Regions from separate parts of the Fructilactobacillus florum 8D genome, predicted to be linked through region 2. Evidence: riboswitches for the same ligand, from Rfam matches in the RefSeq annotation. Region 2 holds a riboswitch; the other holds the start of a gene.
What was found. Region 2 has a riboswitch for thiamine pyrophosphate ahead of B808_RS02740 (ECF transporter S component). Riboswitches for the same ligand answer to the same signal wherever they lie in the genome.
Positions count from the first base shown of each region.

Region 1: linked by a shared signal. The riboswitch ahead of B808_RS01970 (TenA family protein) and the one ahead of B808_RS02740 (ECF transporter S component) in region 2 are both predicted to bind thiamine pyrophosphate.

Region 1 is NZ_ALXG01000016.1:206-7,835, reverse strand. It holds gene B808_RS01990 (cation-translocating P-type ATPase) at 1-670, opposite strand, end outside; gene thiM (hydroxyethylthiazole kinase) at 757-1,545, opposite strand; gene thiE (thiamine phosphate synthase) at 1,535-2,197, opposite strand; gene thiD (bifunctional hydroxymethylpyrimidine kinase/phosphomethylpyrimidine kinase) at 2,184-2,996, opposite strand; gene B808_RS01970 (TenA family protein) at 2,998-3,651, opposite strand; TPP riboswitch at 3,742-3,830, opposite strand; gene B808_RS01965 (histidine phosphatase family protein) at 3,872-4,531, opposite strand; gene B808_RS01960 (YfhO family protein) at 4,534-7,134, opposite strand; gene B808_RS01955 (HdeD family acid-resistance protein) at 7,274-7,630, shown strand, end outside.
Region 2 is NZ_ALXG01000026.1:19,899-27,528, reverse strand. It holds gene B808_RS02775 (TetR/AcrR family transcriptional regulator) at 1-448, opposite strand, end outside; gene B808_RS02770 (alpha/beta fold hydrolase) at 574-1,359, shown strand; gene hxlB (6-phospho-3-hexuloisomerase) at 1,415-2,014, opposite strand; gene hxlA (3-hexulose-6-phosphate synthase) at 1,965-2,594, opposite strand; gene B808_RS02755 (methylated-DNA--[protein]-cysteine S-methyltransferase) at 2,674-3,171, opposite strand; gene B808_RS02750 (hypothetical protein) at 3,469-3,729, opposite strand; gene B808_RS02745 (purine-cytosine permease family protein) at 3,923-5,287, shown strand; TPP riboswitch at 5,310-5,398, shown strand; gene B808_RS02740 (ECF transporter S component) at 5,496-6,059, shown strand; gene B808_RS02735 (MFS transporter) at 6,126-7,304, opposite strand; gene B808_RS02730 (aldehyde dehydrogenase family protein) at 7,539-7,630, shown strand, end outside.

The DNA of each region.
Region 1 (7,630 bases), on a different contig from region 2:
TTTTACCAAACTCCGTCTGCATTCCTGTAGCAAGAACTACCGCCTGAGCTGTTCCAGTGGTAACCACCGTGCCTGCGTAGATAATGTTTGTAATCGAAAACTTCCCATCCCCATGTTGATAGGTAGATTTTTTAGCAACGGGCACAGACTCGCCCGTCAATGAAGATTCATCAATTTGTAAATTGGCAGCTGATAAAACCCGCGCATCAGCAGGAACTGCATCCCCTGCCTGAATTTCTACCACATCACCTGGAACCACGTTTTGTACTAGAATAGCTTGTTGGTGGCCATCACGAAGGACGTTAACAGTGGTTGGCAGCATCTTACTCAAAGCATCCGTTGCTTTTTTAGCTGCATGCGCTTCCCAGTATGAAAACAGACCGTTGATAATATTAACTGCCCAAATTGCTATTCCTAATTCAACGGTTCCTGATACCATGGCAATTAACCCCGAAACCCATAATAGGCAAGCCATGAGCGAAGTGAAATTTTGTAGAAAATCAAGCAGTCGGTTAGTATGCTGACCACTTTCGATTACATTGGCACCATCAGTTTGAAATCGTTTTTGTGCCGTTTGCGTATCCAAACCGGTCGTTACCGATGTTTGCAACTGTTGTTCCAACTGGGGGATTTCCAATTGCGCAGCTACATCATTAGTTGGTTGACTCATCATAGGACTCCTTGCTGTTTGCTAAGTTAGCTTCAAGTATCGTAATCCCATCTTAACCCTTTCCAACAAAAAAACAATTTGTAAAATTAGATTGTTGATAGTTGCAGTCTATCATCCAGCTGGGTATCATCCAAGGCTGCCAGTTGGTTGTAAGTTTCGACTAAAAATGATGCCGGCCGAGTGCCAGTTTTAACAAGTGCTCGTTCGGCGGCTACCGGCAGGATTCCCGTTGCCAAGGCTAGGTCATAAAGACTCGTTGCTTGTGAAATTGCAGTGGCTAAAATACCATCTAGCACATCACCCATTCCAACATTAGTTGCTAACAAACTTACATCATTGTGCACTTCATACCCATTGACTCCATCAGTAATGATGTCATGAGCGCCTGATAATACGACTCGACACCGTAGCTTCTGGGCGGCTTGTTTGGCAATGGTTGAAACCTTAACCTCACCAGCTCCCGCATCGATTCCATGAATTTGCCAAGCAATTCCCGCTAGCTGAGCAATTTCCGCGGCATTGCCACGTATCGTATCTACCTTGACTTGTTGCAAAAGCTGCTGGGTACGCTCTGTTCGAACGGATGAAGCCCCCACCGCCACTGGATCAAAAACTACCGGAAGTTGATGTTGATTAGCGCTTCGACCCGCTGTAAGCATATCTAATTGTGCCGTGGGACTGGTCGAGCCCAAATTAAGAGTAACGGCCTGAGCCAACTTAGCCAACTCAGCTACCTCGAGTGGATCGGAGACCATCATGGGGGAACCCCCTAAGAAATTAATTCCATCAGCAACCCGTTGCGGCGTAACTTGATTAGCAATATTCAAAACAATTGGATTATGCTGTCTAATTTGTGCGATTAGATTACTGGTCATGAAAACCTCCTTGGAGTTTTAAAGTTCTGATGGTCGTCGCTAACTTTGAACTGGTCGTAATTGCTGAAATCACTGCTACCCCAGCAATTGGGATTGTTTTAAGTTTCCAAACATTGCGTTCACTAATCCCACCAATTGCCACGAGTGGTAAATCAGTCTGTTGAACCATATCCATTAGCCCTGACGTCCCAATGGGAGCTTTAGCATCTGACTTTGTTTTAGTCGCAAAAACTGGTCCGACCCCAAGATAGTCAATGTATGGTAACAACGAGCGACTCTGATTTAGTTCAGTAAAATCATGAACTGATAGGCCAACCATTAAATTAGCTTGTTGTTTCTGCTTCAATGCGGGCCAAGGATCAGTTTGACCAAGATGCAGTCCCTCAGCCCCAACGGCTTGTGCCAACTTAAAATTATCATCGACAAAAAGTGGAACTTGCTGGGCAGCTGTCAAACGATGTACCGCCCGCCCGAGTTGAACCTGTTCAGCAAAAGTCAAGCGACTTTGATCCTTTTCGCGAAACTGGACCGCCGTGACCCCCAAACGAACGGCTGCAGCGACCACCGCCAACAACCGATCTACTCGATAATCCACGTTCGCCGTCCCAATCACTAGATAAACTTGCAACATTTCTGGTTTAAATTTCATCATGCGCACTCCATCCCCCATGATTTAATGGACCGTGCCCATGACCAAGCACTAATGGTTTCTCGATGATCATTTCCAAATAAGCGTGGGCTCGTTGAATGGCTGTTGAAATTCCCAATCCTTGAGCTAAAAATGCTGTTATCGAGGCAGACAAAGTATCTCCCGTTCCGTGCGTTCGCTTAGTTTTGACTCGTGGAGCGGTCAACCAAAAATCATCCCCGTTAGCTAACCTTACATAGTCCTTAACCAGCGGACCTGATCCGTGTCCGCCCTTAATAATCACATTTTTTGCTCCTAACTGCTGAATCTTCTTAGCCGCACTTAACCGGTCAGCCTCAGAAATAATCTGTTGTTCTGCTAACAACTCTGCTTCTGGTAAATTAGGCGTAACGATCGTCGCTTGCGGTAGCAACTGGCTTTTTATCTTTCTAATCCCCGCTGGTGTCAATAAGTGCGCTCCGCCTTTAGCAATCATGACCGGATCGACCGTTAGATTGGGTAATCGGCTCCACTGCAGTTCGTCAGCGACCATTTGTACATGTTCCGCATCAAACAAAGCTCCTGTCTTAACGGCTTGAATATGAAAGTCGGCTAAAATCGAAGCAAACTGGCGCGTAACAACCTGCTTTGGTAAGGGATACTGCCCCTGGACTCCCAAAGTATTCTGGGCCGTTATCCCAACTATAACGTTGGTGCTAAACGTCTGACATGCCTGCATCGTTTTTAAATCTGCTTGTAATCCGGCCCCACCACCAGAATCACTACCGGCAATTGTCAATGCCGTTGGATATTGCTGTATCATGCTACTCCTCCATTGCTTGCGTAAAAAAGGCATTTTCATATTTACAACTGGCTTCAAATCGTTGTAAAGCATGAAACTGCTGGTAGTCAGACTTGGTTTGTCCTTCATTCACAAATAGTTCAATCATTCGTTTTGTAAAATAATCAGCTTTTGGTAAATAAAAATCAATCCAAGCAGCAAAAGGATTACGGTGCACAACAGCTTGTTGCTGCTGCAGTTCGACCGCAAGCTGCGTGTAGATAAGTGGACATGCCAACAACGCCGCTAATCCCTGCCAAGCGTTTGCTGTAATCGCCGTTTGAATATGCTGCAAGTAGGCCCTAGTTGTCGGTAATTCAATTACCGTCCCTTTCATCAATTGGGCATTATCAGTCTGAAGAAATGCTAATAATACTTGGTGAGCCCGATTTTCAGTGTCAATCGCATGGATAGTTGTCGCTAACAGGTCTGGAGCAAGGATTCCTAAAACTTGTTGGTAATTTGTTAAGTACTTTTGCAGATAGAGATTATCTTGTTGGACATATGTTGCTACTGCTGTGCTGGGCAATGATCCAGCCGCAATGCCTTGCACAAATGGATTCCTACTGATATCTACTAACTGTTTTGCTACAATTTGTTGCAATTGTCTTTGTAATGAAGTGATTGGTTTTGACATGTTAATTCCTCCCTTAATTTTGTTCAAATAAAAAAGCCTTCAGCACGAGCTGAAGGCTAATAAAGATGACAAAAGCTAGTCAGAATTATTGGCTAATTAAAGAAAGTTTCCTGCGATAGTGCGAACTATATCAGGTTCAATGGGTATAATCTCAGCTCGTGGCACCCCAACTTTTATTTGAATACCATCAGTCTAACCGATTTTTACCCCCAAGACAACCTTAGATTTCACCGACGATATTATTGTAATATTCTACTTTAATATCATCAGGTTCAATTATTAATTTAGTGATGCTACCGTTCTTGGCCGCATCCCCTTGATCAAGTTCTGGAGCATACCGATCAACAATCGAACGAATCGTCATCCCATGTGAAACAATCAGAATTTGTTGCCCCGCTTTTGTATTCGAACGGATCCGGTCAAAGCCGCGATCCAATCGCTGCCAAAACCGCGCATTATCCTCGGCGTTATTATACAAATCAGCTTTAGCGATTAGATCCCGAGCTCGCTCCAAACCAAAGTGGTTTAACACGCCTGATTCATTGGTAATTTGGACTTGTTCACCCACAAATTGCCACATTTGTTCTAAGTTCTCTCCCTCAAAGTACCCATGAAACTGCTCTCGTAATTCAGGGAATTGATAGGTGATCACGTTGATTCCGTTTGGATTTTTAGTTAGAATTTCTTGTCCTGTAGCGATCGCGCGCCCAGAGTCACTGGTAAAAGCTGCATCAAAATTAATCGTTGCTAGTCGGTCCCCAGCCGTACGTGCATCTTGAATCCCCTTTTCGGTGAGCGGTGAATCAATCCACCCCTGAACCTTATTGTAGAGATTAAGATACGTTTGTCCGTGCCGTACTAGATATGCTGTAACTGCCATTTCTAATCCACTCCTCTCTTATTTTGATCTTTAAACCACCACCAAAAGCCAGCAGTGGCTACAAGGCCGAGCGCACTGATCAACATTCCTAGTCGTAATCCTGGAGTTTGATACTTAAAATGAAGTACATGGTTTCCAGGAGTCAAGTGAACACTCATCAAGCCACCAACTGTTTTCTTTATTTTAACAGGTTTTCCCCCGTCCGTAAGCTGCCACCCACGATCATATGGCAAACTAATCAGCACTACTGGTCGCTTAGTCGTAGTTTTAATCGTCCCCTTAAAATCATGACCTTTTAATTTCAAACGCTCCGGATGTGAGATTTTAAGCCGATAAGGATTTGTTGCAGTCACATATCGATCAAAGCCTGCATCATCAAAACCAACTAAATTATTCTGAAGGTTCGCAAGTTTCGTACTTGAATTAAATTGAATTGTATAAGTCTGCCCTTTGGCAAACTTACCAACCGGAATGATTTCAGCTCCTAGTTGATGTTCCGACGTTTTTAATCTGCGTCCATTTACTTTGACAGCTAAAGGCTGATTAGGACTACTGGTTGGAATAGCTAAGTACTGTTTCCCAGTTATTCTAGGGGTTGTTTTAACTGTATAGCGATAAATTCCAGCTTGTTTTTGAACTTGTGCCAACTCAATTTGATTGGCTAAGAAATAGTTGTTGGTTCGCCCCTGTTCTTTTTGCACCAGCTGGTTTAAATTAGTAAAAACCTGATTTGAAACGGGATGATAGGTATTGATTTGCTCAGAAACGGCATAACCTAATCCACGATTACGCGCATCATGGTGGACCCGATAGCTCCCATCCTGTTCAATCACCAAACGCTGATCCAGTCGCAGCAATTGCTCAGTTACGGGCGTAACACCGTTCACACTGATTCTTCGCTCATTGCGACTATACAAGCCTAGCTGTGCCAAAGCATCATGAGTGTTCTTATTCATTGATGAGGTATAGCTATTTACTCCAAAAAAATTAAACAAGAGCGCATCGTTATATTGATTATAGTTAATATTGAAACTGGCTTTATATAAACGATTATCTAAATTTGTCCGCCCAAAATCTTTCTGATGACCCGTGTGGCGGTCAATAATTTTTTTAGATTGCTGAAAAGCAGTTGCAAATCGGTGCTGCTCGCCATACTCATCTGTTCCTCCCAGCGCCATCGAAAAATTGGTTCCCAGCTCCAGGCTGACCCCGAAAAGCAACGCCAATTTCACCAAAAACGAAGCGCGGTGCGATGCCTGATACCACAACAACATCCCAATAAAAATTATCAGTAGCAAGGCTACTAATAAATGCCAGTGGTTGGCACCAACATAGGTGAACTTCCAATTCGTTACTCGTACGATAATTTTCTCTAAATAGGCCGTTAAATAACCAGCTAACAACAAAGAAATCGTCAGCGTAATTGCCTTTATCAACGAGCTACGGTCATAAAAAGCCCCTGCTTGCCAAGCATCATATCCTAACAAAATTACGACAAAACTCAACATGTAAACTTCGCGAAAAGGAAACCCGGCTGGCATCTGAAACATATGCCACATCGTATCAAAAGTGGAAATCAACATCCCAAAGAAAATCGCACCAACTAACCAAAACGAGGCTCGTTTTCTCTGGCGAGTAATTAGTGGCGACAACCAGTACAGCCACAAGCCCAGTGTAAATAAGCTGCCAACAAAGAGCGCTGGCTCATGATTTAGCCGACTGGCAAAATTGGTAGCGCCCACGCCTAACGCTGTAAATACCGACGGTAGAAACCGAGGAATTGGCAAAAAACTCACTGGGTTCAAACTACTTTTACCAGTTGCCAGCATTCCAATTACCGTTGGAACCAACAAAAAGGCTGCCAAACTAGCTGCCAACAACGAAGCTCCCAGATACTTACATACCAAACGGCGGTGCTGTTTAAAAAACTGAAAAAAACCAGTTTCTGGGCGTTGGTTTAGCAAAATTAAATAGACAAAGTAAATCACAGAATAAAGGCACAACATATATCCCATGTAATAGTTGACCACGATCGTTAGCGCTAAAATCAGTAGATAACTGCCCCATTTTCCCCGATAAAAGAGCCGGTCAAGCGACCACGTTAGCAGGGGAAGGAGGATTAGTGCATCCAGCCACATGAAATCATAAAAATACATTGAAACAAAGCCACACAGTCCATATGATAAACCAGCTAAAAGTTGCATTAGGTTCGCTTGTTTCGAACGAACTTGCAAAAAGAGCTGCATCGATAAACTAATTAGACCAATTTTAATGATAATAATTGCTTCCATTAACAGTGGAACTGCCGTTTCTGGAACAAAGCGAACTAACCAGTTTAAAGGGCTCATCAAATAGTACGTATAAACCGGAAGCGTATTATCTCCCAGGGATAATAACAATGAATAAGCACTGTAAGTATGCTGTACGAGCTGGGTTCGCATAAAGTTAAAAAATGGCAAATATTGAGTGGCTAAATCACTGACCAAAATATTTTTCGAACCAAGCGGAGCAATTCCGTGTAGACCGAAGGCAATAATTGTAATTACCATTGGTAATAGGAAAGCCGCCAACGGATATAGGAACAAGCCCCATTTTCTTTTCATAGGTAGTTTCTCTTTTCTGTCATGTTTCAAAAACTCATAATATTTTTATTCTACTATACAAACCCTTAAATTTCATTGTTATGACTTAAGTTTAATCACTGACTATGTTAAGATAAACTTAATTATGAGGAGGGATTCTATGTTTAGTTCAGAAAGAAGATTTGATCCATTTAGTTTAGTGCTCGGAATTTTATTCGCCGTGATGTCACTGGTGATGTTACGTAACCCCATTGGTTCCCTACGTGCTTTGATCATTTTAATTGCCATTTTGTTAATTGTCGAAGGGGTTTTCAAATTAGCTGATATTTCGGTATTGCAACGAGATCTCGGTCTCAGCCGTGGCTGGACGATTTTTAGTAGTGTTATTGATATCATCCTTGGAATTTTAATTTTCATGCAGCCTAGTTTTGGTGCTGTTTATATCTGGATTTTAATTTCACTATCATTTATCTTTGATTCGTTTTTCGCCTTATGGGCAAGTCGTTTCATTGGTAAG
Region 2 (7,630 bases):
CATCAACAGCTCCTGAGATGATAAAGGGGATTTCAACCTGTGAATACGAATTCGTAACTTGAATTTTTTCGTGGCTCATAACTGTTTTGATTAATAATTTTTTGATTTTGCTAAGTAAAAGTTGATTTCGTTCATTTTTTAAAAAAGTATGGATAACTTCATCTTGTGACAAGTAATCATACAGTTGTTGATTTAATAAAGCATAATTGACTTTGGATTGGTCTTGATAACTTGTTTGGAGAATTTGGCTAAGATCGCGAAGAATTTCATCACAGATAGAATCATAAAGGTTATCAATGTCTTGATAATGCAAATAAAAGGTGGCCCTAGTGATGCCAGCCGTTCGTACCACCTCTGTAACACTAATTTTTGGCAGGCTGGTCGTTTTCATTAAATTGATAAGGGCCGTTTTAATGGCCTTTCTAGTTCTAATACTCCGTTGATCCATTGGCAAACCTCATTTTCTCAAATTAACACATTTAGCTAACTTAAATATAGCATTATTTATTTATCAGAACCAACTATCACCGTGGTCAGTTTGACAATTTTAGTCTGTAATCAGGAGGATTTGAGATGATTTCATATCAAATAGTGGGGCAAGGAGTCCCAATTGTTTTTATCCATGGATTAGCCCTTGATCGGACCTCCATGCGGGATTTTTTTGAACCTTTGTTAAAGGGGTCTGGTTGGAAACGTTACTACGTAGATTTACCCGGGATGGGGAATTCACCAGGCACCCCGCAGGCTGATGTGCAAACCGTTTTGGCTGCCTTAGTTACCTTTATCAAAGCGCAGCTGGATAATGAAAAATTCGTGGTGTGCGGTCGTTCTTTTGGTGGATATCTTGCGAGCTTTTTAACAAAAACGTTTGGTAGTCAAATCAGAGGAATTTTTCTAACCTGCCCGGTGGTAAAGGCGCATAAGGAAGAGCGAGTACTTGCCCAACATGTGACGAAACCGTTTGGTACTGTTAATTACATTAGCCATAAGGAATTTAAAACCGATTTTTTAGCAATGAACGTTAAGATTGGCCCTCATCAGTGGGATTTATATCAACAACTAATTATTCCAGGACTCCAACGCCGCGATGCTGGTTTTATTGAAACACTTCAACGAAACTATCAGCTGGAGTTTGAAAGTGATCTGCCCCGGTTTATCAGTCCGCAGACTCAGTTGATGATATTGGCTGGTCGTCACGATCAGATAGTTGGTTTTCAACAACAGCTGGAGTTGGGTGAGCGGGTGAAAAATAGTACGGTGGTTCTATTGCAAAACGCAGGACACAATCTTTTTATTGATGAAGAAATGAAGACAGCTGGTTATTTCAAAGGATTTTTACAACAGTTGGTAGTCAAATAAAGTACTAAAAAGACCAGGAGACAGAAGTAAAACTGTCCGACTGGTCTAGTTGGCATTATTCTAAGTTAGCATGTTGAGAACGTAATTCCTGTTCAGTAATTCCCTGGTCGTTCATTAAGGCAAGTACAAGAGCGTCTCCAAAAATCCAAACAGACTGTTCAAACAGACTACCCAATGGCTGTTGAGATGAGGTGGCAGTTCGACCAGTCTGTTTGCTTTTGCCGGGAAGGAGCGTAACCTGCTTAGCAATGGTAGCAATTGGATTTGATTTGTTAGTGGAAAAGAGCCAAATCACAGCGCCAGCCTGCTGAGCAGTTTGGGCAAGCTCAACGATCGCCGGAGTGGTTCCAGAAGCAGATGCGAGTACTAATAAGTCGCCTTCTTGAATTGCTGGCGTCGTCGTTTCACCGACAACAAAGACGGTCTTGCCTAACTGCATCAAGCGCATTGCAAGCGCCTTGATTGCCAGCCCAGATCGTCCGCCCCCGGAAACAAAAATGCGGGGCGCTTGCTCGATTATTTCGCAGTCCCGGTTCGTTAAGTTAATCGGTTGTTTGGCTAGCTCGGCAATAATGGTTTGCCACGATTTTGAATTTACCATCTGGTTATTTAATTGCCGCTTTGAAGGATTTAGCGGCGCTTGTAGGATCGTCATTGGTTGCAATTCCAGCTCCAACAATTAGCAAGTCGGGATTAGCTTGCTTAATCTCATCCAAGTTAGTTAGCTTAATGCCACCTTCCAGCGCCGTCTTAGTTTTGGTGACGTTTTCCTTGATTGTGTTGAACGTTGCAAAAGGAGTTTCACCCTGGGCTTGAAGATCGTAACCGGTGTGAGTAGCAATGTAGTCTGCTCCCATTTGATCAATTTCTCGCGCTCGGCGAGCAACGTCGTGGACACCAATCATATCGACCAATAGTTCTTTTTTAGCCTGGTGAGCAACTTTAATGGCATCTCGGATGGATTGATCCTCAGCGACTCCCAGAATGGTAGTGATGTCAGCTCCATATTTAAATGCTTGACTAACTTCATACGAAGCAACGTCCATAATTTTAACATCAGCCAGTAAGGTTAAATTAGGGAAACGGTTCCTAATTTTAGCCAGGCCTTCAAGACCAAAATTAATCACAAGCGGAGTTCCATATTCTACGATATCAACGCTTTCCTGAGTCTTTTCAATCAAATTAATGGCCCCATCGATGTCCTCAAGGTCAATTGCAAGCTGTAACTTCATCATCTTCACACCTTTTCTAATAAGTTTATGTCATCAATGCTATTACTTTTTGTAATATATTTCATGGATTAGCACTTAGGCGTTAGGTGGTCCACTTATAATCGGTTTGTTCATGCGCTAAGAGCAACTTTTTTCTGGTAAGTCCACCAGCGTACCCGGTCAACTTACCGTTTTTTCCAAGAATTCGGTGACAAGGGATGATAATAGAAATTGGATTATTTGCAACCGCATTGGCAACTGCACGGACGGCGGCGGGATTAATTGGACGGGCCAGTTGTTGATACGTACAGGTTTTTCCCGATGGGATTTGCAAGAGGGCTCGGTAAACTCGTTGTTGAAATTCAGTTCCAGTTAAATCCAATGGGACGATCTGTGCCTCCGGATGTTGATTGGTAAAATAAAGATCCAACCAGTGGGCTGTCAGTGAAATAACAGCCGTTTTTCTCATAGGAACCTGGTTAAGTTTGAAATTGGCACCGTAATGGGCTTGTCCAACGAACCATAATCCGGCTAAGCCATTAGAGCTACTTAAGATGGTGATTTCCCCAATTGGGGATTGATAGTTTGATTTTGCTAACAAACGATAAAGACGACCTTTCTTAATGGTTGGTTTTTACAGATAGAAAATAAGCTGAACAACAAACAACCGAACAAGAATTAAATTCCAGTCCGGTTGTTGTGAAACTTTAATAATATTGATACGGTTGCCAAAGTCACGCGATTTTTTCGATACAGACTTCCGTCACTGGTAGCGGGGTTGATTGGGGACGGATTAGTTTGTGGAAATTTTCAGATCGTATCTGAATCGATGTGAGAGAGTTTCTATCCGTGTTCCAGCAAGGGGTGGGCACGAATGCTAATGCATTCTACTGAAATCTCATGCACCAAAGTATTGCTGGATCTTATCTTTTGGGACAGAAAGTGGATGGTGATGTTTGTCGATAATGAAGTAGACATACTCACCAATTCCATAGCGTCCGGCGCGATCAGGACCGGTAACAGTGGCACGGTGAAGTTGGGAACTGATCGTGATTACATTATTACCAATCACATTAGCAATAATCTGATCGCCATCTTTGATTCCGACTTTAACCATTCCAACACTCTGACTTCGATAGATCGGTTCTTTAAGTGTCATAACGTTCATCCTTTCTTATACAATTGTCAAATAACTAAATACCCCCGCTAACCATCTGAATTATAGCATGAACGATTGGTAATGATTAATTTTTAGCGGATCTCCTAGGCAATATTTGGTGAATTTGATATACTGAAAGACGATTATTAATATAAAACAGACACAAAATGTTAATGTTTTGGAGGAAACTATATTGAATAATAGGAAGTATGCCGTCGATGAAATCCCTTTAAACGAACGAAATATGACGTACTGGGATATGTTTGCGACGTGGTTTGGTGCTAATGCCAATAATGGAACGTGGTTCATTGGTGGTGTGATCGCAGCCGCTGGCTTTTTTGGTGGGATCGTTTCAATGTTGATTGGTGGGATTTTAGCGTATATCTTCTTAAGTTTAATGGGTTACGTTGGTTACCGAACGGGAGCAACGACGACCGTATTATCAAGAGGTGCGTTTGGAATTCGTGGGAGCATCGTCCCTTCATTGATTAATATTACGTTGTTTTTAGGCTGGACAGCTGTTAATACCTTTATTGCAGCCACTTCCTTAGCCTTTATTTTTCACAGTCTGTTTCGGTGGCCACTCTTTGGACAACCCGGAGGGAACTTGGGCATGGTTGTTGGGATCTTGATTATGAGTTTTTTGCATATTCTTAGTATCATTTCTGGACAACGATCAGTTCAGCTAGTAGAGCGCATTGGGGTCATTTTAGTGATCGTCTTTGTGTTATTAGAGGTAATCGTTGTCTTTAAAAATGTCTCCATCAGTCAGTTAGCCCACTATCGAATTCCGAAACTACAACAGATGCCACTGGGAGTGGCAATTGATACGATTGCAGCGGCTAGTCTTGGTTGGGTAGTCGGGGGCGCTGATTTCACAAGATTTACTCGCAGCAAGAAGACGGCCATTAGAGCTCCCTTTTGGGGTGCCCTTTTAGGGTTAATGAGTTTCACAATTATCGGGATTTGTACCACGATTAGTGTGGCGTTGACCTCGGGAACTTATGACCCCAACAACTCTGATCCAAGCATCATTGCTAACAAATTAGGGTTAGGTTTGATTGCAATGGTGGTAATTGTTTTGACGAGCATGACAGCTAATGCGGTTAATATTCAAGCGGGAGCTTCTGCTTTAAATAATTTGGTGCACAAACTTAGCCTTAATAAGGCATTGGTTGTAATTACCTTGTTGTCAATGATCTTAACCTTTATTCCATTACTTAGCGGGAGTTTTTTAAATTCATTTATTGCGTTTTTAGATTACACCGGGATGCTTCTTGGTCCGATCATTGCCATCATGGTTGTGGACTATTTTATCTTGAATCAAGATCACTATACGGCGCAAGCATTAGCTGACCCGCAGGGAAAACTTTGGTATCAGCATGGTTTTAATTGGATTGCATTAGGAACTTTATGCTTGGGAGTGCTACTCTACCTAGGATTAAAAAGTATTCCAGTGATTAGAACATCAGTTGGGGCAACTTTTATCACCATGGGTCTAGTAGCAGTGGGGTACTATTTGTTGACAAAAGGCATTAACCGGAAACAAGTTAATTAAAATTATGTTATAATTCAACTATAATAAAGAGTTGGGGTGCCACGAGCTGAGATTAAACCCATTGAACCTGATGTAGTCCGTACTACCGCAGGGAACTTCCTTAATTTAGAAAATTAGAATCGCACTCGAGACGATTTGTTTAGATTTCTAAAGCACTCAGCTGGTGGCGGAGTGCTTTTTATTTTGGAAAAATATGGGAGGAATAACGATGAAGCGATGGTTTAAAACGTGGCATTTAAAAAATATTATTTTAGTTACACTAATTGGGATTGTTTGCGGTCTGATTTTTTGGTTGATGGATCCATTATATTCGCTGGTAACCGCGCTACTAACTCCTGTGGGATTAGCTCCATTTGCAGGAGCGACTTTATTGGGTTTTTGGACGATGGCAGGGCCGCTGGCGTTGCTAGTCCTTAGGCGACCAGGAGCAGGTTTGTTGGCAGAGTTCTTTGGAGCAGCTGTTGAAATGCTACTAGGTGGAATTTGGGGGGCTGCGACCTTGGTCTCGGGACTGATACAGGGAAGTGGGTCTGAGCTAGGCTTTGCCTTAACTGGTTATCGTCGTTATGATTGGCTAGGAATATCATGTTCAGTAATAACGACGACCATTGTGACCTTTGGTTGGGAACTAATTAAGCAGGATTATGCAGGGTTTGGTTTTTGGATGCTAGTAGCAATGTTTCTAGTTAGCCTGCTTTCGGTATTTTTATTTAGTGGTCTATTGCCAAAATCAATTGCTAATTTACTGCAACGTTCGCATCTCTTGGATTGATATTCAAAATAAAAGCACGCTGATTTATAAGTCAGCGTGCTTTTATTTTGAAAACTAAGATTGCCATTAGTCAATTGTCCCGGGACGTCCCGCCTGAAAGCCCAAGATGATCATGAGAAAGCCAAGAATGATCAAGAATAAAAGAGCCCATCCAATTGAGTTAGTATGCGTTGCGATGAGTCCAAAAATAGTTGGACCTAGAGCAGCAAGGGTATATCCAATGGTTTGACTCATACCGGAAAGACTGGCAGCAGTTTCGTTTTGTTTAGTCCGTAGGGTAAAGAGCATCAAGCACAAACTAAATGATGCTCCGGTTGCTAACCCAAGTAAGATTGATGCCAGCAGTAGGATAATATAATTTGAACTGAGTAGTAGTGTAATCCCAACGATAAAAGTGCTCCCAGCGATTATGATAAAAATGGACTGGCTGTGCATTTTTTCAGCAAGCATAGGAACAAGGAAGGAGGCTGGTAGAATCATTAATTGCAACAGCCCTAACATGAAGCCTCCCGTAGCCGGTGAATAACCCTTTTGGTCAATGATGTTTGGTAACCAAGCCACGCAGGTGTAGAAAATTAGGGATTGAATGCCCATGAAAGTAGCTAGAGACCAAGCGGTTTTGGAACGGTATAAGTTAGTTGGTGCCGGCGCGGTTATTTTGGAATTAGTGGATGCCGATTGTTGCGAAGGCGAAGAGAAGTAGATGAGTAACCACAGAAATAGAATGGGAATAATAATAATGCCAACGGTTGCTAACGCAATTAGTGGCAGGTTGTTAACCTTTTCGAGGACCGGAATAGCAAGACTAGAACCCACAGCGCCCATGAAATTCATAGTAATGGTATAACCACTCGTAATTTTACCAACATGCTGGGGAAAGTAGCGCTTTGTGAGGGCAGGAAGTAAAACATTGCCAAAACAAATCCCGACAGCTAGGATGATGGTTCCCAGAAAGAGACCAAAATTGTTGGTAAACGAACGAATGAAGATGCCGATTAGCATTAAGATAATCGAGACAACGATGCTAAGATTTAATCCAATTTTTGTAGCAATTCTTGCAACGATAATCGACGTGAAAGCAAAGACCAACAGGCTAATGGAAGTTAGCTGGCTCAAGGTGGTCATTGACAATCCGGTAGTCTGGTTAAGGCGCGGTAGTAATGGACCGACTGAGGTAAGTGGAATCCGTAAAATAGCAGCTAATAAGAAGATTCCCAATAAAATTAATCTAGTTTGTTTTTTCATTATTAATTAGATCGTGTCCTTTCTCAAAAGAAGATCAGTTGTATTGTAGTATAGCATAATTTATCAAGAAGTCAGGAAGACTCGCGAGTGATTGGCTCGGATCCTTTACTAATTTGGTAAAATATTTTACACTAAACCCGTTGTTTAGATTCTTAGATTTAATGCTGGAAGCTTCCCATTATTTTTAAAAACCTATTGATAATGAGCTTAACTACTATTTTGGGGGACTCAACTATGAATTTTGTAAACGAACCAGAATTAGATCTTACGCAAGAAGCAGTTCAAAAGCATTTACAGCAAGCATTTGCTCAATTGGATGCAACTGA